Regions from separate parts of the Micromonospora sp. NBC_01638 genome, predicted to be linked through region 2. Evidence: riboswitches for the same ligand, from Rfam matches in the RefSeq annotation. Region 2 holds a riboswitch; the other holds the start of a gene.

Region 1 (10,427 bases), 630 kb from region 2:
GCCTCTCGGACGCGACCAGCGCGAACCTCAACGCCTACCTGTTCGGGTCGCTGACCACCATCTCGCCCGCCGACCTGGTCACCATCGCGGTGCTCGGCGCGGCGATCCTGATCACGATGATCGCGTTGCGCCCGGCGCTCTTCGCAGTCAGTCACGACGAGGAGTACGCCCGGGTCTCCGGCCTCCCGGTACGCACGCTGAACCTGTTGATCGCGGTCGCCACCGCAGTCACCGTGACCATCGCGATGCGGGCCGTCGGCGTGCTGCTGATCAGCGCACTGATGGTGGTGCCGGTCGCCACCGCCCAGCAGGTCACCCGGGGCTTCCGCAGCACCATGACGGCCGCGATGGCGCTCGGATTCTTCGCCGCCGGCTCCGGTGTCTGGGTGGCGGCCACGGCGGACACCGCACCGGGTGCCTCGGTGGTGCTGGTGGCGATCGCATCCTTCCTGGTGGTGGCCGTGGCCAGCGGCGTCTGGCGGGCGCTGCGCCGCCGGGCGACACCGACCGCCGCGGTGACACCGGAACCGCACGAGGTCGTGCTGAATTGATCCTGATCCACGCGACGTCGGTGGTATTGGTTACCGTTGCAGAATGACCAGCGCCACGGGGTACGACGGGTTCGACGGGGCCAGCGAGTTGCTCCGCGCCCTGTCCGCGCCCATCCGGCTGGCCATCGTCAGCGAGCTGGCCGGCGGTGAGCGGTGCGTGCACGAGCTGGTGGAAAAGCTCGGCGCCGCGCAACCGCTGGTCTCCCAGCACCTGCGGGTGCTGCGCGGCGCGGGCGTGGTGCGGGGTTCCCGCCGAGGTCGGGAGATCGCCTACAGCCTGGTCGACGAGCACGTCGCGCACATCGTGGCAGACGCGGTCAGCCACGCCGGGGAGGGATCATGAGCGAGAACAGCGCCACGCTGCGCAACACCCGGCAGCGCTCGGCGGTGAGCGCGCTGCTGGCCGAGATGGAAGGCTTCCACAGCGCCCAGGACCTGCACGCGATGCTGCGGCAGCGCGGCGAGCGGGTCGGCCTGACCACCGTCTACCGCACCCTGCAGGGGCTGGCCGACGCGGGTGAGATCGACGTGATGCGTCCGCCGGGCGGCGAGCACCTCTACCGCCGGTGCAGCGAGGGCCACCACCACCACCTGGTCTGCCGGGCCTGCGGGCGCACGGTGGAGGTGGCCGGCCCGGCGGTGGAGAGCTGGGCCGACCGGGTCGCCGCGCAGCACGGCTACGCCGACGTGAGCCACACCCTGGAGATCTTCGGCACCTGCCCGACCTGCGTCCGCTGACACCCGCGCCCCGGCCGCCATCGGCGCGGACCACCGTCGTAGATCGTGCTCGATCAAGGATGTGGTGGCCTCCCGAGCACGGCGACACCACTACTTCCTCGATCGAGCACGATCGTGCTGCATCGATGGTCGATCACGCCCCGGGAGGCTCACCTCCACTGCACGAATCGGTCGGTTCGTGGCACGCTGTCCGGCGTGAAAATCTATGCCGATCGGTTTCCGACCGCCGCCCGTCAGTTGCTCACCGACCTGCTCGTCGTCGCCTGGGTGTACGTCGCGATCCGCGGCGCGCTGTGGCTGCACGACCTGGTGCAGAAGCTCGCCGTACCGGGGCAGAAGTTGGAGGGCGCCGGCAGCGGGCTCGCCGACAACCTGGGCGACGCCGGCAGCAAGGTCGGCCGGGTGCCGCTGGTCGGCGACGAGCTGACCGCGCCCTTCCAGCGGGCCGCCGACGCCGCCCGGTCACTCGCCGACGCCGGCCGCGACCAGCAGCAACTGGTCGACCAGCTCGCCCTCGCCCTCACCATCGCGGTGCTGATCTTTCCGCTCGGCCTGGTGCTCTTCGGTTGGCTGCCGCTGCGGGTCCGGTGGATGCGCCGGGCCTCCTCAGCCGCGAAGCTGGCCGCCGGCCCGGCGGGCCGGGACCTGCTCGCCCTGCGCGCGCTGGCCACTCAGCCACTGGGTCGGCTGACCCGGATCGCTCCGGACGTCGCCGAGGCGTGGCGGCGCGGCGACGACGAAACCGTCGACGCCCTGGCCGCGTTGGAGCTGCGCCAACTCGGCCTGCGCGGTAGAGGCCGCTAAGGTCTTTGGGTGTTCTACTTCCTGATCGTCATCGCCGTCCTGCTGCTCGGCTACGCCGCCGTCCTGGTCAGCTTCGTGCGCCGGGGCAAGAAGATCCCACCCTCGGCGTACCTGGGTCTGGCCGCGCTCAACGGCCTGATCCTGGCGGCGGTGCTGGCCTGGGCGGTCTCCCGCTGACCTGCCCCGTCGAGGCCACCGCCGGCTGCACGCCGGTCGACACCGCCGAAGATGACCCGCCGGAGCGGCGCCGGGCGGTGTGGGTCACGGCTTCGGCGGAATGCGGCGGCGGACATCCTCGGCGGTCGACGGGCCGGGCGACCAGCCGGCCACCCAGGGCAGCTCGTCGGACGGCGTGACGACGCCCTCCTCCAGGCTCGCGTAGCGGCCGGCGAGGATCCGCTTCGCGGCGGCGGTGTCGACCGAGTCGGTGTTGTCCCAGAGTGCCGTGAACAGGGCGTCCACCCGGACCCGCGCCTGCCGGCAGAACAGGTCGGCCAGCTCGACGTTCTCCGGTCGGCTGTCCCGCTCGGCGGTAGCCCGGACGCAGACCGCGGACATCGCGAACAACTCGGCGCCGATGTCCACCACACGGCCGAGGAACGCCTGCTTACGCTCCATCTTTCCCTGCCAGCGGGACATCGCGTAGAACGTCGACCGGGCCAGCTTGCGTGACGACCGCTCCACCTGGCGCAGGTGCGCGGCGAGCGGCCCGAACTCGGCGTACGCCGAAGGGCTCTGCCCCCGACCGACGGCCAGCGTGGGCAGCCACTTCGCGTAGAAGGCGCTGGCTCGGGCGCCGGCCCGGGCCTTGCGGCCGAGCCCAGCCTCCGGGTCGATGATGTCGCCGGCCACCGACAGGTGGGCGTCGACCGCCTCCCGGGCGATCAGCAGGTGCATGATCTCGGTGGAGCCCTCGAAGATCCGGTTGATCCGCAGGTCACGCAGCATCTGCTCGACGGCGGCCGGGCGTTCGCCGCGGGCGGCCAGTGAGTCGGCCGTCTCGTAGCCGCGCCCGCCCCGGATCTGGATCAGCTCGTCGGCGATCTTCCAGGCCATCTCGCTGGCGTACAGCTTGACCAGCGCCGCCTCGATCCGGATGTCGTTGCGGTCGTCGTCGGCGAGCAGGCAGCAGAGGTCGAGCATGGTCTCCATGCCGTACGTGGTGGCGGCGATGAAGGAGAGCTTCTGCGCGACCGCCTCGTGCTCACCCACCGGCCGGCCCCACTGGACCCGGTCGGCGGCCCAGTCCCGGGCCACGTTCAACGACCACTTGCCGGCGCCCACGCACATCGCCGGCAGGGAGAGCCGGCCGGTGTTCAGCGTGGTCAGGGCGATCTTCAGCCCTTTGCCCTCGCCACCGATGACGTTCTCGGCGGGCACGAACACGTCGTGGAACCGGGTGAGGCTGTTTTCCAGGCCGCGCAGGCCGATGAACTCGTTGCGCCGCTCGACGGTGATGCCCGCGCTGTCGCCGTCCACCACGAACGCGGTGATGCCGCCCCGGCGGCCCTCGGTGCCGGGCACCCGGGCCATCACCACCAGCAGGGTGGCCACGATGCCGTTGGTGGCCCAGAGCTTCACCCCGTTGAGCCGGTAGCCGGTGCCGTCCTCGGTCGGCTCGGCGATGGTGGCCAGTCGGGCCGGGTCGGAGCCGACGTCCGGCTCGGTGAGCAGGAACGCGGACACCTCGCCGGCGGCGAGCCGGGGCAGGAAGCGCTGCTTCTGCTCGGCGGTGCCGAACATCTTCAGCGGTTGCGGCACCCCGATCGACTGGTGCGCCGAGAGCAGCGCGCCGATGGCCGGGCTGACCGAGCCGGCCAGCATCAGCGCCCGACAGTAGTGCAGGTTGCTCAGCCCGAGCCCGCCGTACTTCCGGTCGATCTTCATGCCGAACGCGCCGAGGCCGGCCAGACCATGGAACACCGAGTCCGGAATGGACGCGTCGCGTTCGATGGCCGCGCCGTCCACCTCGGAGGTGAGGAAGGCGCGGAACCGACCAAGGAACTCCTCGGCGCGGGCCACGTCGTCCGGGTCGGGTTGGGGCCACGGGTCGATCAGGTCGAGCCGGAACCGGCCGAGGAACAGTTCCTTGCCGAAACTGGGCCGGTCCCAGGTGGACTCGCGAGCGGCCTCGGCGACCTGCCGGGCCTCCTTCTCGGTGACCTGCCCGGCCTCTGCCGGCAGTGGCGCCGCGGCACCGGCGGGGTGGGGGGTGGTTTCGGAATCGGGGCCGTCCGGTGCTGGTCGGCCGTCCTGCGTCGTGGTCACGGCTGCCCCCTCGAACCTCGGTGCGGCTGCGTCGGCATGCGCCCTCAACGCCACGCTACCCCCGGGTGTTACCCAGGGGTAGCGCTGCGTGCAGATCTGCTTCTGCCCGCCCGCCTCGATCAGCGGCCGGTGAGCGTGTCCGGGTTGTCGTCCTCATCGTCGATGTCGTCCTCACCCCAGTTGCGCCGGGCAAACGGCAGGATCATCCAGAAGGTGAGGAACCAGAGGCCGGCCAGCGCACTGAGCGCGAAGGCGATCGGCCGGTCCAGCACGAAGTCGGTGACCAACAGCACCGCGCTGACCATCGCGATCAGCATGAAGGCGAGGCCACCGGTGGCCATCCGGTGAGCGAACCGCACCAGCTCCGGCTTGCGCCCCTGCCGGAACAGCGCCCGGTGAAACGCCACCGGCGAGATGATCAGCGCGGTGGCGGCGGCCGACGCGAGCAGCGCCACGATGTAGACATCCCGCTGGAACTCGCTGGCCCGGGTGAACCCGTTGCTGAACGGCAGCGTGAGCAGGAAGGCGAAGAGAATCTGCACGCCGGTCTGTGCGACCCGCAACTCCTGCAACAGGTCGGCGAAGTTGCGCTGCCAACGCTGCTTCTCGGTCTCCTTGGACACGCGCTACCTCCGGTGAGACGCTACTGCCGGCGGTCCCGGCCGCCGGCAGCAACGCCAATGCCCCACCCGGCCGAGAGCGAAACAGGTTCACGACACCTCCCGGCCATCTGCCGGGCGGGGTCGGCGTCAGGACCCGCGTCGGATCCGGCCCGCGTAGCGGGCTTCGAGGGCCGTGTTGTGCGCGTCACCGTCCGGGATGTTCGCCGACAGGTAGACCGGCGGCCGCTCCCCCGCCTCCAGCAACCGCGCCACCACCTCCACGGTGATCTGCTGGGCCAGCAGCGCCGCGGTGATCGAGGAGACCGCGCCGACCGCACCGCCATCGGGAAGCGGCAGCGTCGCGTCCCCGTACGGCGCGCCGTTGTCGAGCACCACGTCGGCGAGGTCACTCAGCTTGCGCCCGGACGGGTGGCGGGAGGTCATCCGGCCGGAGTGCTGCGCGGAGGTGATCGCCACCAGCCCGTGGCCGCGTTCCTTGACCAGCGCGGCGAACTCCACCATCGCGCCGTTGACCCCGGAGTTCGAGGCGAGCACGAAGACGTCGGTGGGCCGCACCGGGGCCAGCTCGTAGAGGCGGTGCGCGACCGCCGGGTCCCGCTCCAGCATCGGACCGAGCCGCTCGGCCGGTTCGCCGCCGAGCAGCACCAGGTCGCGTAGCGCGATCCGGTTGGTCGGCACCAGACCGCCTGCCCGGCCGGCGATCTCCATCGCGAGGGCCTCCGAGTGCCCGGTGCCGAACGCGTGCACCACGCCGTCGGCGCGCACGGCCTCGGCGATCAGGTCGGCGGCCCGCCCCACCGCCTCCCGCTGACTCGCGGCCACCCGGCCGATCGTCTCGGTCACCACGGCCAGGTAGTCCTCGGCACTCACCGTCATGCGTCCTCCGTCGTCCGATTGTGAGCCAGCAGGCGCAGCTGCGCGGCGATCGAGCGTCGGCTGCCCGGCCCGCTGGCGTCCGTCGTCACCGTTGCCCTCCCTCGCCGACCCGCACGGCTCAGGCCGTCGCGCCGGCTCGGGCCAGAATCGCCTCGGCGAGCGGGCCCGGCGCCGCGTCCGGGATCCAGTGACTCACCCCGGGCAACTGCACGAAGCGGTAGTCCCCGGTGACATGCGCCGCGCACGCCTCGGCGGCGGTCCGGCCGATCGCGACGTCCCGGTCACTCCAGACGTACGTGGTGGGCACCGCGACCGGGCCCACCGCGGCCAGGTCGGCGCGGGACATCGCCCGGTACCAGTTCAGCGCGGCGGTGAGCACCCCCGGCTCGCGCATCGGGTCGGCGTAGCGGTCCACCCGGGACGCGTCGCCCACCCCACCGAGCAGCTTGCACAGCGCGGTCGCGTGCCAGGCGAGCAGCACCTTCTCCGCCTTGTCCGGCTTACGGAACAGCGCGATGTACGACGAGCGGGCCTTCTGCTGTCCGTCGGTGGCCAGGGCGTGCGCCATGGCCGCCGGATGCGGCACGGACACCGCAGTCAGCGTCCGGAGCCGCTCGGCCTGCCCGGCGGCGACCGCCCAGGCCACGATCGCGCCCCAGTCGTGGCCGACCAGGTGGACGGCGTCCAGCCCGAGCGCGTCGAGCACCGCCACCACATCGGCGACCAGCTCGGGGATCCGGTAGTCGGCCACCGCCGTCGGCCGGGCGCCCGGAGAGTAACCACGCTGGTCCAGCGCGTACGTGCGCAGCCCGCCAGCGTGCAGCGCCGGCACCACGTCGTCCCACTCGCCGCTGTGCTGGGGGAAACCGTGCAGCAGCAGAACGGGTACGCCGTCCGGCGGACCGCCGACGGTTACCTCGAACGTGAAGCCTCGCGCGTCAACCCGCATGATCGGAAGCGTACCCAGCCAACAGCGCGCCGGTCGCTCACCGCAGAGCAGGCGGATGCCCTGCTGGGCCAGCGGCCCTGGTCGGTGTTAGCGTCAGCGAGACAACTTCACATCCGACAGGGGAGCGCACAGCGCTGAGAGTGCGGGCACGCCCGCAGACCCTCGAACCTGATCTGGGTAATGCCAGCGCAGGGAGTTCGGTCGACCTCCAGCCGCGCCGCCGTCCGGTGCCACCGGACGCGCGGCGTGCGTCTTCTCCTGGTTCGTGCACTGAACTGGGAGCAAACATGGACAACACCACCAACCGTTGGCGGACCATCGACATCGTGGTCGCTTCGGTGATCGCGGTCGCCTTCGGCGTCATCTTCTGGGCATGGGGCCTGGTCTGGAGCGCCACCGAGGGCGCGTTCGTCTTCTTCCCGCCGGCGCAGACGCTGCTCTACGGCGTCTGGCTGATGCCGGCCGTGATCGGCGGTCTGGTCATCCGCAAGCCGGGCGCCGCGCTCTACTGCGAGACGGTCGCTGCGGTCCTGTCCGCGCTGCTGGGCAGCCAGTGGGCCGGCACAGTGATCCCGCAGGGCATCGTGCAGGGCATCGGCGCCGAGCTGGCGTTCGCCGCCTTCCGGTACCGGTCGTTCCGCCCACCGATCGCGGTGCTGGCCGGCGCGCTGACCGGTCTCAGTGCCGCATTGTTCGACTTCTTCATCTGGAACGTCGACTACGCGCTGACCGACTACCGCATCCCGTACGCCCTGCTCACCATTGGCAGCGCCACCGTGATCGCCGGCGCGGGCGGCTGGCTGCTGACCAAGGCCCTGGCCAACACCGGCGTCCTGGACCGCTTCCCAGCAGGCCGCGACCGCGCACTGATCTAACCCCACGGCACCCATCTGCGTTGATCAAAAGGTTTGCGTCAACGGGAGGCGGATTTCGGACGCAAACCTCTTGATCAACGGACGCGAACGCGACCCGGAGGGGGGGTCAGATGGGCGAGGTACTACTGCGGGGGTTCGGGTGGCGCCACTCTGGGCGGCGCGCCTGGGCTGTGCGGGGGGTCGATCTGCGGGTTGCGGCTGGGGAACGGATTTTGCTGCTCGGGCCTTCGGGGGCCGGCAAGAGCACCTTGCTCAACGCGCTTGCCGGCCTGCTGCCGGATGACTCCGGCGAGCAGGAGGGCACCGTCGAGATCGACGGGCTCGACCCGCGCAAGGGGCGGGAACGGGTCGGCATCGTCTTCCAGGACCCGGAGACCCAACTGGTGATGGCGCGCTGCGGCGACGACGTCGCGTTCGGGCTGGAGAACCGGGGAGTGCCGGCCGCCGAGATCTGGCCCCGGGTGGACGAGGCGCTGCAGCGCGTCGGCTTCCCGTACTCCCGGGACCGCAACACCGCCGCGCTCTCTGGCGGTGAGCAGCAACGCCTCGCCCTGGCCGGCGCGCTGGCCCTGCGCCCCGGCCTGCTGCTGCTCGACGAGCCAACCGCCAACCTCGATCCGACCGGGGCCGACCTGGTCCGACAGGCGGTGGTCGGCGCGCTGGACGCCGACACCACGCTGATCCTCGTCGAGCACCGGGTCGCCGAGGCACTGCCACTGATCGACCGGGTGGTCGTCCTGGAACCCGGCGGCGGGGTCCGCGCGGACGGCACGCCCGAGGCGGTCTTCGCCGCGCACGGTGCCACTCTGGCCGCCGAGGGGGTCTGGGTGCCCGGTCACCCCGTCGCACCCCGGCCGGCCACCGCCGCGCCCGGGGGGCTCCTGCTCACCGCCGACCGGCTCGGCCTGCCGCCCCGGCTGGGCTCCACAAACCTGGCGGTACGCGCCGGCGAGGTGCTCGCCGTACGCGGACCAAACGGTGCCGGCAAGTCCACCCTGGCGTTGCTGCTCGGCGGGCTGCTCCGGCCGGGCACCGGACGGGTCACCGCGTCCGCCGAGCTGGCCGACGCCGACCATCGCACGCCCCCGCACCGCTGGCGCGCCCCCGCGCTGGCCCGGCGGATCGGGTCGGTCTTCCAGGATCCGGAGCACCAGTTCGTCACCAGCACCGTCTTCGACGAGCTGGCGCTCGGCCCGCGCCGGACCGGTCAGCCCGAGGCGGCCGTCAAGGAGACCGTGGCCGGGCTGCTGGAGCGGCTGCGACTGGTCCGGCTCGCCGCGGCCAACCCGTACACCCTCTCCGGTGGTGAGGCGCGGCGGCTGAGCGTGGCGACCGCCCTGGCCACCGCGCCCCGCCTGCTCATCTGCGACGAGCCCACCTTCGGCCAGGACCGGCGGACCTGGCGGGAGCTGGTCGATCTCTTCGCCGACCTGCGCGACGCCGGCCACGGCGTGGTCGCGGTCACCCACGACGCGGACTTCGTCGCCGCGCTCGCTGACCGCACCGTCACCCTTAAGCGGACCGTGACCGGCCCGGACGGCAACCGATGATCAGCATCGAGCCGATCGCCGCGCCCGACGCGCCGTTGGCCCGCCGCAACCCGGTGGCGAAGGTCGCCGCCGCTCTGGTCTTCTCGTTCACCCTGCTGGCCACCCTGGACCCGGTGGCCCCGGCGATCGCCATCGCGCTCGAACTCGCGGTGCTGCCGCTGTTCGGCATCGGCTACCGGGCGTTGGCCCGCCGGGCCTGGCCACTGCTGCTCAGTGCCGCCGGCATCCTGGTCACCCTGGTGCTCTTCGCCGCCGACCAGTCCGGCCAGGTCCTGCTGGACGCGGGACCAGTGCTGGTGAGCACCGGCGTGCTGCTCACCGCGCTCGGCCTGGTGCTGCGGGTGTTCGCGGTGGCCCTGCCCGGTGTGATCGTCTTCGCGACCACCGACCCCACCGATCTGGCCGACGCGTTGATCCAGAACGTGAAGGCACCGGCCCGGTTCGCCATCGGGGCGCTGGCCGCGTTCCGGCTGGTGCCGCTGCTCGGTCAGGAATGGCAAATGATCAGCATGGCCCGGCGAGCGCGGGGTGTCGACGCGGGACGCAACCCGGTGGCGAAGCTGCGGCTGTTCGCCTCCACCGCGTTCGCGCTGCTGGTCGGGGCCATCCGCCGGGGCACCCGCCTGGCCGTGGCGATGGACGCGCGCGGCTTCGACGCCGGCACACCCCGTACCGTTGCCCGCCGGCAGCACTTCACCCGCGCCGACGCCCTCCTCATCGCCGGGGCCATCGTGCTCGCCGCAGCCGCCCTGACCACAAGCCTCGCCCTGGGCACCTTCCGCCCCCTGATCAGCTAAACCCGCCGCCCTACCCCGCCCGGCCCTGCCCCTGCCCTGCCCGGCCCTGCCCCCCGCCCCGCCGCGCCGATCTTGCAGTTTCTGTCGTCGGCTCATCCTAATTTGCCGGTTATGCGAGGACAGAAAGTGCAAGATCGCGGGGGCGGGGCGGGGGTGGGGGGCGGGGGCGGGGTGGGGGCGGCTCGATCAGCTGCGGCGGAAGGCGTAGCGGCGGGCCTGGCCGGCTTGCTGGCTGCGGCCGCCGCCGGAGCGGTTGCCGCCACCCTGCGGGCCGGCCGTCGGTGCCGATCGGCGCGCGGCTGGCTTCGGCAGATCTCCCATCGCCGGCGCGTCGACAACCGCCGGCACGTCGACCGGCAGCGCCACCTCGTCCGGAACAGCCGCCGGCAGCGCCGG
Region 2 (10,427 bases):
AGGTCCGCCGGGGCGACCGACCACCAGTCGCCGTCCTCAATGAACGCGATGTTCTGGCCGCCGCCGGCGCTGTCGGCGCCGGTCTCCCGCTGCACGCCGGCGTCTCCGCCGCCGGTGCTCACCGGCGCACGCCCGGTGGCGGTGAAGTACTCGGCCTGCTTCTGCTTGGGCTGCAGGACCTCGATCGCCCGGCCGGTGAGCGGGCCGGACCCGCCCGCGCCGCCCCCGTCGGTGTAGGTGGCCTCGAAGACCGCGAACACGTTCGCCTCGGCGCCGTGCCCGGAGGCGAGCGACGTCTGGACGGTGCCGGTGCAGCCGGTGTGCTGCTCCAGCGGGTGGGCGTGCTCATCGTGACCGAGCAGCACCTGCAACTGCACCCGGCCGCAGTCGATCTGCCCGTCCTCCGGGTCGGTCACCTTGACCGAGTAGCGGACCTGGTCACCCCAGTTGAAGAAGCCACCGTCCGGCGGGAACTCGATGGTCACCGTCGGTGCGGTGTTGCCCACGGTGACCGGCACGTTGGCCACCGCGGTACGGCCCTTCGGGTTGGTGACGGTGAGCTGGGCGGTGAAACTGCCCGCCGTCGCGTACGTGTGCGTCGGGTTGGCCTCGGTCGAGGTCTGCCCGTCGCCGAAGACCCAGGCATAGGTGAGCGCGCCACCGTCCGGGTCCCGGGAGCCGGCGCTGGAGAAGGTGACCGTCAACGGCGCCGGCCCCGAGGTCGGGTTGGCGGACGCTGCCGCGATCGGCGCGCGATCACCGGCCGTGTAGTCGATCCGGTAGACGCCGGAGTTGTCGTTGTTGCCGCCGAAGCCGCTGCCCCACTCGATCAGGTACATCGCGCCGTCCGGACCGAACTCGAAGTCCATCGGCCGGATCATGCTCATCCCGGTGAGCAGCTGGTTGATGTCCACCAACGACTTGCCGTCGGCGGTCACCTGCATGGTGTACATCTTGCTCTGGTTCCACTCGCCGAACAGAGCCTTGCCGTCGTAGTACGCCGGCCACTTGCGGTTGGAGTTGAGGTTGGCGTCGTACCGGTAGACCGGGCCGCCCATCGGGGCGCCACCGCCGCCGATCTCCGGGTAACGCGCGTCACCGGCGTACCCGTAGTCGACGGTCGCCGGAACGACCGGCGGGAGGTTGGTCAGGCCGGTGTTGTTGGGCGAGTTGTTCACCGGTGCCGCGCAGTCGAACTTCGCCCCACTCGGACCGGACGGGAACGTGTAGTCGTTGTACGCCTCGTTCGTCCCCGTGCAGTACGGCCAGCCGTAGTTGCCAGGAGTGACGATGTTCCACTCGACCAGGCCCCGGGGGCCCCGGGTCGGGTTGTCCGCGTTGGCGTCCGGCCCGTAGTCCGCGACGTACAGCGTGTTGGTCTTCGGGTCGGTGCCGATCCGGAACGGGTTGCGGAAGCCCATCGCGTAGATCTCGGGACGGGTCTTCTCGGTGCCCGCCGCGAAGAGGTTGCCCGCCGGAACGGTGTACGTCCCGTCGTCCTCCGGGTGGATCCGGATCACCTTGCCGCGCAGGTCGTTGGTGTTGCCGGAGGTGCGCTGCGCGTCGTAGTCCTGACGGCCCGGCCGCTCGTCGATCGGCGTGTACGCGCTCGACTCGAACGGGTTGGTGTTGTCACCGGTGGCCAGGTAGAGGTTGCCCTCGCTGTCGAAGGTCATGCTGCCGCCCGCGTGGCAGCAGGTGTTGCGTTGGGTGTCGACCCGCAGCACCTGCTTCTCGCTGGCCGGGTTGATGGTGTCGCCGGTCACCGTGAACCGGGACAGCAGGTTGCGGGTGACCCCGTCGTTCGGGGCGTAGTAGAGATACACCCACTTGTTGGTGGCGAAGTCCGGGTCGAGCCGGATGCCGATGAGACCGTCCTCGTTGCCGGTGAAGACGTCCAGGTCGACCGCGGTGACGGTGCTGCCGGTGTCCGGCTTGATGATCTGGACCCGGCCGTCGCGCTCGATGTAGAAGACCCGCCCGTCGGGGGCGATGTCCAGCTCCATCGGGTTGCTGGTGTTGCTGTCCAGCGTGACCTTCTCGAAGTTCGCGGTCTTCGAGGCGCCGCAGTCACCGGCCTCGACACCTGCTGCGGTCCGGATGCCGCCGAGCAGGTGGGAGAGGAACTCGGGCTCGGCGTACGACTCGCGGGTGTGCCCACCACCGGTGTACCAGGAACGACCGCCGTCGAAGTCCTGGCACCAGGCGGTCGGGTGGTCGGCGCCCATCGCGCCGGCGCCCGCGGTGTAGCTCTTCTCGTTCAGGCTGGCCAGCACGTGCACTTTCGGCCGCGGGTTGGTCTGGAAGTTGTACCACTCGTCGAACCGGGACCAGCGGTCCGGCAGCTCGCTCGTGGACGGGTGGGCGTGGTCCTCAACCTTGACGGTGGCCTGCTGGTTCTGCGGGTGGTTGGCGAAGTACGCGCCGACCAGGTCGCCGTACCAGGCCCAGTTGTACTCGGTGTCCGATGCGGCGTGGATGCCGACGTAACCGCCGCCGGCACGCACGTAGCGCTCGAACGCCGCCTGCTGGTCGGCGTTGAGGACGTCACCGGTGGTGGAGAGCCAGATCACCGCCTTGTACTTCGCCAGGTTGGCGTCGCTGAATGCGGCCCCGTCCTCGGAGTTGTCCACAGTGAACCCGTTGGCGACGCCGAGCTGCTGGATGGCGGCGACGCCGGTGGGGATGGAGTCGTGCCGGAAGCCGGCGGTCTTGGAGAAGACCAGGACGGAGAAGGGATCGTCCGCGGCCTTTGGTGCCTTCGGCGCCACCTGGGCGACCGGGGCCCCGGCTGGCGCTTCCCGAAGGGGGGCCTGCGCGGCTGCCTGTGCGGGCGCGCCGATCAGGGTCGTCGAGGCGAGGGCTAGGGAGATGAGTGTTGCGGTGATGGGTACGCGGGCCCGATGAGAACGGGACACGCCGCCTCCTATGTCGTAGTGACAGGGAATCGCGGGAGCCGGCTCGCCGAAGACCGTCCCAGATGGAGCCGGTGGTGACACCGTGCCAGGGTGCCCCCGCCAACATTTTGTCGAATCGCTGAACAAATTAGTTCGGCTGGCTCAATGTCCGGCAAGATGCCGGCGGGTAACGGTTCTGCAACGGCAGGCGACATTCCGAACAGGACCACATGAACCGCCCACGGGTCTCGCCCCTTTCGGCGCGGTTCGGCCCGCCGACCCCCGCCGACCCCCACCGACCCCCGCCTTGGCAGACCCGCGGATCTGTCGTACGGTGACACGCAAGTAACCCACGGGAGCCCGGTGTGCCGGGCTGAGAGGGGGGCTGACAGCCCCCGACCGTCGAACCTGATCCGGGTAATGCCGGCGCAGGGAGGAGCGTTGCCGTGCCGTCTCTGGGGCGACTGCATCTGATCACCGACACCCGACCCGGCCGGGACCCACTCACCGTGGTCCGGGCCGCCCTCACTGCGGCCCGCGCCGACCTGGTGGTGCAGGTCCGGGTCGAGGATTCCGCCACCGACCGCGAGGCGTACGACCTGGCCCAGCGGGTGCTGGCGCTCTGCGCGTCGTACGGGGCGGCCTGCCTGGTCAACGACCGCTTGCACGTGGCGCTGGCGGTGGGCGCCGCTGGCGGGCACGTCGGCGAGGACGACCTGCCGGTCGCCGCAGCCCGCCGGGTGCTCGGCCCCACCGGCGTGCTGGGAGCCACCGCCCGCGCGCCGGGAACGGCGACCGAGGCCGTCGCGGCAGGAGTCAGCTACCTGGGTGTCGGGCCGTGCCACACCACCAGCACCAAGTCCGGGCTGCCGAATCCGATCGGCCCTGCGGGAGTACGCGCCGTCACCGACGCCGTGAGCGTGCCGGTCATCGCGATCGGCGGGGTCACCGCCGCCCACGTGCCGGCCTTGCGCGCCGTCGGGGCGTACGGGGTGGCGGTCGTCGGTGCCCTCTCCGCTGCCGCCGACCCCGCTCGCACCGCCGCCGAACTGATCGAGGCCCTGACGTGCTGACCGGCCGGTCCCGGCCACCGCGATCGAGCGACCGGGTCCGGCCGGACGTCGCGGTGGTGGGGGCGGGGCCGATCGGGCTGGCGATCGCCTGGCGCTGCGCTGCCCGCGGGCTGCGCGTGGTGGTTCACGATCCGGCACCCGGCTCGGGGGCGTCGGCAGTGGCCGCGGGCATGCTGTCGCCGGTCGCCGAGGCGCATTTCGGTGAGCGGGAGCTGACCGCGCTGCTGCTGGAATCCGCCGCCCGCTGGCCGAAGTTCGCCGCCGAGCTGACCGCGGCTACCGGCGCCGACATCGGTTACCGGACCGAGGGCACCCTGATGGTCGGACTGACCGGCGACGACCTGGCCGAGGCACGCCGGTTCTGGGCGTACCAGCAGGGATTGGGCCTGCCCGTGACCCCGCTGCGCCCCAGCGAGCTGCGCGACCGCGAGCCGGCGCTCGCCCCGCGGGTGCGCGGCGGCGCGCTCGCGCCCACCGACCACCAGGTCGACCCCCGACTGCTGGTGCCGGCGCTGCGCACGGCCGCGCAGCGGGCCGGCGCGATGCTCGTGCCGCACGCGGTCCAGCGCCTGTCCGAAGTGGACGCACGGATCACCGTGGTCGCCGCTGGCGGCGGGGCCGCCGCACTCACCGGCCTGCCCGTGCGTCCGGTGAAGGGCCAGATCCTCCGGCTACGCGCGCCCGATGGCGTCGCGCCGGGCTTCCGGCACGTGATCCGCGGGTACGCCGACGGCGAGCCCGTCTACCTGGTGCCCCGCGCCGACGGCGAGGTCGTGCTCGGCGCGACGGTCGAGGAGCGGTCGGACACCACCGTCACCGTCGGCGCCGTGCAGCGCCTACTCCGCGCCGGCATCGACCTGCTGCCCGAGCTGGCCGAGTATGACCTGGTCGAGGCGGTCGCCGGGCTGCGCCCGGGCACCCCGGACAACGCGCCGATCCTCGGGCCGCTGCCCGGCCAGCCGGGCGTCCTGGCCGCCACCGGGCACCACCGCCACGGCATCGTGCTCACCCCGATCACCGCCGACCTGATCGCCGACCTGGTGCTCACCGGCGTACCCGACCCGCTGCTCGCGCCCGTGCGGGCCGACCGTTTCAGCAGTGCCGGCTCGGCCCGTCCCGGGGAAGCCGATGCCGGCTCCGTCGATTTCGGGGCGGTCGAGACGGGCGGACCTGAACGGACGACGGAGGGGGACCGGTGGAGTTGACGGTGAACGGGGCCGGACGCGGCGTCCCCGACGGTGTTTCGGTGGCGGACCTGGTCCGCGACATCGTGCCTCAGCAGCGTGGGGTGGCGGTCGCGGTCAACGGCGAGGTGGTGCCCCGAGCCGGCTGGCCGGCCCGGGTGCTGCGCGCCGGTGACCGGGTCGAGGTGCTCACCGCGGCGCAGGGCGGGTGAGCGGCGTGCCATTCGAGCTGGGTGGGGAGACGTTCACCGTACGGCTGATCCTCGGCACCGGCGGCGCCGCGAACCTGCACGTGCTGGAGCAGGCGATCCGGGCGTCCGGCACCGAGCTCGTCACCGTGGCGCTGCGCCGGGTGGGCACTGCGCCGGGCTCCACCGGAGGGCTGCTGGAACTGCTGGACCGATGCGGGGTGCGGCTGCTGCCGAACACCGCCGGCTGCCACACCGCGACCGAGGCGGTGAAGGTGGCCCGGCTGGCCCGGGACGCGTTCGACACCGACTGGGTCAAGCTGGAGGTGATCGGCGACGAGCGGACGCTGCTGCCCGACGGGGTGGAGCTGCTCCGCGCCGCCGAGGAACTGGTCGCCGAAGGTTTCACCGTGCTGCCGTACACCAGCGATGACCCGGTGCTCGCCCGCCGGCTCGCCGACGTGGGCTGTGCCGCGGTGATGCCGGCCGGCTCCCCGATCGGTTCGGGGCTCGGCATCGGCAACCCGCACCACATCCGACTGATCCGTCAGTGCGTGGACGTGCCGGTGATCCTCGACGCCGGCATCGGCACCGCATCCGACGCGGCCCTGGCCATGGAATTGGGCTGCGACGCGGTGCTGCTGGCGAGCGCGGTGACCCGGGCCGCGGACCCGGTGGCGATGGCCACCGCGATGCGCTACGCGGTCGAGGCGGGCCGACTGGCCGCAGGCGCCGGCCGGATCGCCCGTCGCTTCCACGCGCTTGCCTCCACACCTGACGAGGGAAGACCCGACCTGTGACCCCGCCGTCCGGTGTTGTCGTGTTGACCGACCGGCTGGTGGCGCGGGGCGGGCTCAAGCGGGTTGTGGCGGGGGCTGTGGCCGGGGGAGTGCGCTGGGTGGTGCTCCGGGAGAAGGACCTGCCCCACGCCGAGCGCGCGGCCCTCGCCGCCGACCTGCGCGCGATCCTCGTCGACGTCGGCGGAACCCTCATCGTGGCCGGTCCCGACCCGCTCGGCGGCGACGCCGTCCACCTGCCGGCCGCCGGCCCGTACCCGCCACCGACCCACCGACTCGTCGGCCGCTCCTGCCACAACCACACCGAGCTGGCCCGCCTGACCACCGAGCACTACACCACCGTGTCCCCGTTGTGGCCAACCAGGACGAAGCCGGGTTACGGCCCGCCCCTCGGCCCGCTCAGCCTGCAAAAGCTGATCGAGGTCAGTCCCGTGCCGGTCCTCGCGCTGGGCGGCATCGAAACACCCGAACAGGTAACCGCCTGCGTCCAAGCGGGAGCCGCCGGAGTAGCCGTGCTAGGCGCACTCATGCGAGCCGAGAACCCAACCGAGGCAGCCACCACGCTGACCAGGGCTTTCGAGAAGGCGGTGACCCCTGAGCCCTTCAAAGCCGGCACGGAGGCAGCCAGGTCCCCACGAACGGGGCTGCGGCCGACCGTGCCCACGCAGGGATCAAGCCTGACCGCCCGGAGTGGGCACGGTCGGCCGCAGCCCCAAACCGCAACCAGGGAAAAACAATGACCCCGAGCACAGTGCTCACCATCGCCGGCTCGGACTCCGGCGGCGGCGCGGGCATCCAGGCCGACCTCAAGGTCTTCGCCGCGCTGGGCGCGTACGGCACCAGCGTCCTCACGGCGGTCACCGCGCAGAACACTCGGGGTGTCGACGCGGTGCTGCCGCTGCCCCCGCGCACGGTCACCGAGCAGTTGGACAGCGTGCTCGCCGACTTCACCGTTTGCGCGGTCAAGACGGGGATGCTCGGCACCCCGGCGGTCGCCGACGTGGTGGCCGAGGCCGCACGGGACGGCCGGCTACCTCAGCTCGTCGTCGACCCGGTGCTGGTTGCCACCAGCGGCCACCGGCTCGGCGTGGTGGAGGCGGTCGAGCGGCTGCTGCCGTACGCCAAGGTGGCGACGCCGAACTGCGCGGAGGCCGCCGCCATCACCGGGCGGCCGGTGGACGACGTGGCCGGGATGGTCGTGGCGGCCGAGGCTCTCGCTGCCGGCGGCCCGGAGTACGTCGTGGTCACGGGCGGTGACCTGGACGGAGGCGAGGCGGTCGACGTGCTGCACGGCGGCGGCGTCACCACCCTGTTGCGCGCGCCCCGGGTGACCACCCGCCACACCCACGGCACGGGGTGCTCGTTCTCGGCGGCGATCGTGGTGCGGCTCGCGCTGGGCGATCCGGTGCCGGCGGCGGTAGGGGCCGCCAAGGAATACGTGCTCCGCGCGCTGACCAGCGCGCGGAGTTGGGAGCTGGGAGCTGGGCGCGGGCCGCTGAACCACTTCGGCTGGTCCGCTTGAATGCCGGGGAGGCAGTCATGCAGGCACGAGGCAAGGTGTACGTCGAGGGTTCACGGCCGGATGTCCGGGTGCCGTTCGCGGAGGTGGAGCTGACCGGCGACCATCCGCCGGTGCGGCTCTACGACACGTCCGGTCCCGGTTCCGACCCTGAGGTGGGGCTGCCGCCGCTGCGTGGGCCGTGGATCGCCGAGCGGGGTGATGTGGCGCCGGTGCGGGGGGCGGGCACGCCGCTCGCCGGGACGGACGGCCGCCGGCCCACCCAGCTGGCGTACGCGCGGGCCGGTGTGGTGACGCCGGAGATGGAGTTCGTGGCGATCCGGGAAAACGTCGACCCGGAGCTCGTACGGGCCGAGATCGCCGCCGGCCGGGCGGTGCTGCCGCTCAACGTGAACCATCCGGAGTGCGAGCCGGCGATCATCGGGAAGGCGTTCCTGGTCAAGGTGAACGCCAACATCGGCACCTCCGCGGTCAGCTCGTCGGTCGCCGAGGAGGTGGAGAAGCTGAGCTGGGCCACCCGCTGGGGTGCGGACACCGTGATGGACCTGTCCACCGGCAAGCGGATCCACGAGACCCGCGAGGCGATCGTGCGGAACTCGCCGGTGCCAATCGGAACGGTGCCGATCTACCAGGCGCTGGAGAAGGCCGGCGGTGACCCGGTGAAGTTGAGCTGGGAAGTGTTCCGGGACACCGTGATCGAGCAGGCCGAGCAGGGCGTGGACTACATGACGGTGCACGCCGGGGTGCTCCTGCCGTACGTGCCGCTGGCTGTGGACCGGGTGACCGGAATCGTCTCCCGAGGCGGCTCGATCATGGCGGCGTGGTGCCTGGCGCACCACGAGGAGAATTTCCTCTACACGAATTTCGCCGAGCTGTGCGCACTGTTGGCCCGCTACGACGTGGCGTTCTCCCTCGGCGACGGGCTGCGCCCCGGCTCGATCGCCGATGCCAACGACGCGGCGCAGTTCGCCGAGCTGCGCACCCTCGGAGAGCTGACGAAGGTCGCCTGGGCGCACGACGTCCAAGTGATGATCGAGGGTCCGGGGCACGTGCCGATGCACAAGATCAAGGAGAACGTGGACCTCCAGCAGGAGTGGTGCCACGAGGCGCCCTTCTACACGCTGGGCCCGCTGACCACCGACATCGCGCCGGCGTACGACCACATCACTTCGGCGATCGGCGCCGCGATGATCGGCATGTTCGGCACCGCGATGCTCTGCTACGTCACCCCGAAGGAGCACCTCGGCCTACCGGACCGCGACGACGTCAAGGCGGGCGTGATCGCGTACAAGATCGCGGCGCACGCGGCGGACCTGGCCAAGGGGCACCCCGGCGCCCAGGACTGGGACGACGCGCTGTCGAAGGCGCGGTTCGAGTTCCGCTGGGAGGACCAGTTCAACCTCTCGCTGGATCCGGAGACGGCACGCTCGTACCACGACGCGACGCTGCCCGCCGAGCCGGCGAAGACGGCACACTTCTGCTCGATGTGCGGCCCGAAGTTCTGCTCCATGAAGATCACCCAGGAGCTCAAGGAGTACGCGGCGCGCGGCATGAAGGACAAGTCGGAGGAGTTCATCTCCGGCGGCGGCCGGGTCTATCTGCCGCTCGCCTGACCTGTCCCGCCCGGTCCGGCGCGCGGCCTGGCCGGTCCGGCGCGGCCCGTCCGCCCGGTTCCGAGTGGATCAAGCTAGTGGGTCGACCGATCGGCGTTCCGATGCGCCGTCGCTGAGGTCAGTCGCGGTGGTGCCGACCGGTGGAGCGCAGCGAGCGGCGGCCATCCTCCTGCTCCGGCTCATTGTCCGACACCGGCTTGCTCAGACCGGCGACCCAGTCGACGAACTCCTCGTCCTGTGTCGGCAGCGGTTCCGTCGCGGTCGACGTCTCCCGGCCCTCCTCGTCGGCCCGGGGCCGGTTGCGACGGAACAGGCCGCCGAGCCGTCCTCGTCGGGTGGGCTGCCCCGCCACCGTGGCGGGCGTCAGAGCGGCCGGTGTGGCGTCGATGTTCACCGGGCCGTCGGTGCCGGTGGCGGAGGGAGCGCCAGCTTCACCAGGAACGACCGAAGACTCCGTCGTGCTCGGGCGTTCCGCTGGGGTGGCCGTTTCGCTGGTCGCGGCCGGGCCGTCCGGCGCGGTCTGGGCCGTCGAGCTGTCCTGCGGCCCCGTCGGTCCGGCACGGCGGGCGGTGTTGAAGGCGTTCCAGGGGGTGGCCCGACTCAAGTCCGGCAGCGGCGCCCGGTGCCGGGGCCGCGGCGTCTTCTCGGTCGGCTCAACCGGCCCGGCAAGCGGCTCGGATGCGGTTGGCCCCCGGTCAGCGGCCTGCGGCGGCACTGTCCACGCGGCGGTGACCGGCCAGGCCGACGGAGCCGGCGCCCACCGGCCCGCGTCTGGGTCGCTGGTGGCAGTGACCCCGAACAACCCAGCGGTGGAACCGTCCTCGGTGGCGGCCCGCGCGCTGCCCGTTCCGCCAGCCTCGACAGCTGCGGAATCACTGGCCGGGTCGGCCGGCGGCACCGTGTGGCCGGTGGTGGTGGCAGCCGAGGTGCGCGGCGCTTCAGGGGCTTCCGCACCAGGGCCGCCTGCGGTGGTCGGTGCGGTCGGTGCTTGCGTCGGGCCGATTGCGGTGGTCGGGGCGGTTGCTGCCGCCGTTGCGCCGGAGGCAGCCGCCGGGATGGGCTCGGTCGTCAGACCGGGCCGGGTGCCCTGGCTCTCCTGGCTGGGCACAGGAGTGTCGGTGGCCGTGCCAGAGCTGGCGCTGTCAGCGGGTTTCTT

The links. A riboswitch is a leader RNA that binds a small molecule or an ion and turns the genes downstream of it on or off. The one in region 2 is predicted to bind thiamine pyrophosphate.
Region 1: it holds a riboswitch for thiamine pyrophosphate, as region 2 does, so the genes downstream of both, OG811_RS03810 (ECF transporter S component) here and thiE (thiamine phosphate synthase) in region 2, are expected to answer to the same signal.

The regions. Positions count from the first base shown of each region.
Region 1 covers NZ_CP109273.1:836,925-847,351, forward strand. The annotation lists gene OG811_RS03765 (metal ABC transporter permease) at 1-551, shown strand, start outside; gene OG811_RS03770 (metalloregulator ArsR/SmtB family transcription factor) at 595-894, shown strand; gene OG811_RS03775 (Fur family transcriptional regulator) at 891-1,289, shown strand; gene OG811_RS03780 (hypothetical protein) at 1,485-2,093, shown strand; gene OG811_RS03785 (hypothetical protein) at 2,103-2,270, shown strand; gene OG811_RS03790 (acyl-CoA dehydrogenase family protein) at 2,355-4,361, opposite strand; gene OG811_RS03795 (DUF6328 family protein) at 4,481-4,984, opposite strand; gene OG811_RS03800 (sugar isomerase domain-containing protein) at 5,111-5,860, opposite strand; gene OG811_RS03805 (alpha/beta fold hydrolase) at 5,979-6,809, opposite strand; TPP riboswitch at 6,918-7,022, shown strand; gene OG811_RS03810 (ECF transporter S component) at 7,097-7,684, shown strand; gene OG811_RS03815 (ABC transporter ATP-binding protein) at 7,795-9,234, shown strand; gene OG811_RS03820 (energy-coupling factor transporter transmembrane component T family protein) at 9,231-10,031, shown strand; gene OG811_RS03825 (hypothetical protein) at 10,218-10,427, opposite strand, start outside.
Region 2 covers NZ_CP109273.1:1,471,775-1,482,201, reverse strand. The annotation lists gene OG811_RS06865 (ThuA domain-containing protein) at 1-2,918, opposite strand, end outside; TPP riboswitch at 3,240-3,349, shown strand; gene thiE (thiamine phosphate synthase) at 3,344-3,970, shown strand; gene thiO (glycine oxidase ThiO) at 3,964-5,175, shown strand; gene thiS (sulfur carrier protein ThiS) at 5,166-5,366, shown strand; gene OG811_RS06845 (thiazole synthase) at 5,363-6,142, shown strand; gene OG811_RS06840 (thiamine phosphate synthase) at 6,139-6,879, shown strand; gene thiD (bifunctional hydroxymethylpyrimidine kinase/phosphomethylpyrimidine kinase) at 6,876-7,661, shown strand; gene thiC (phosphomethylpyrimidine synthase ThiC) at 7,679-9,271, shown strand; gene OG811_RS06825 (hypothetical protein) at 9,390-10,427, opposite strand, start outside.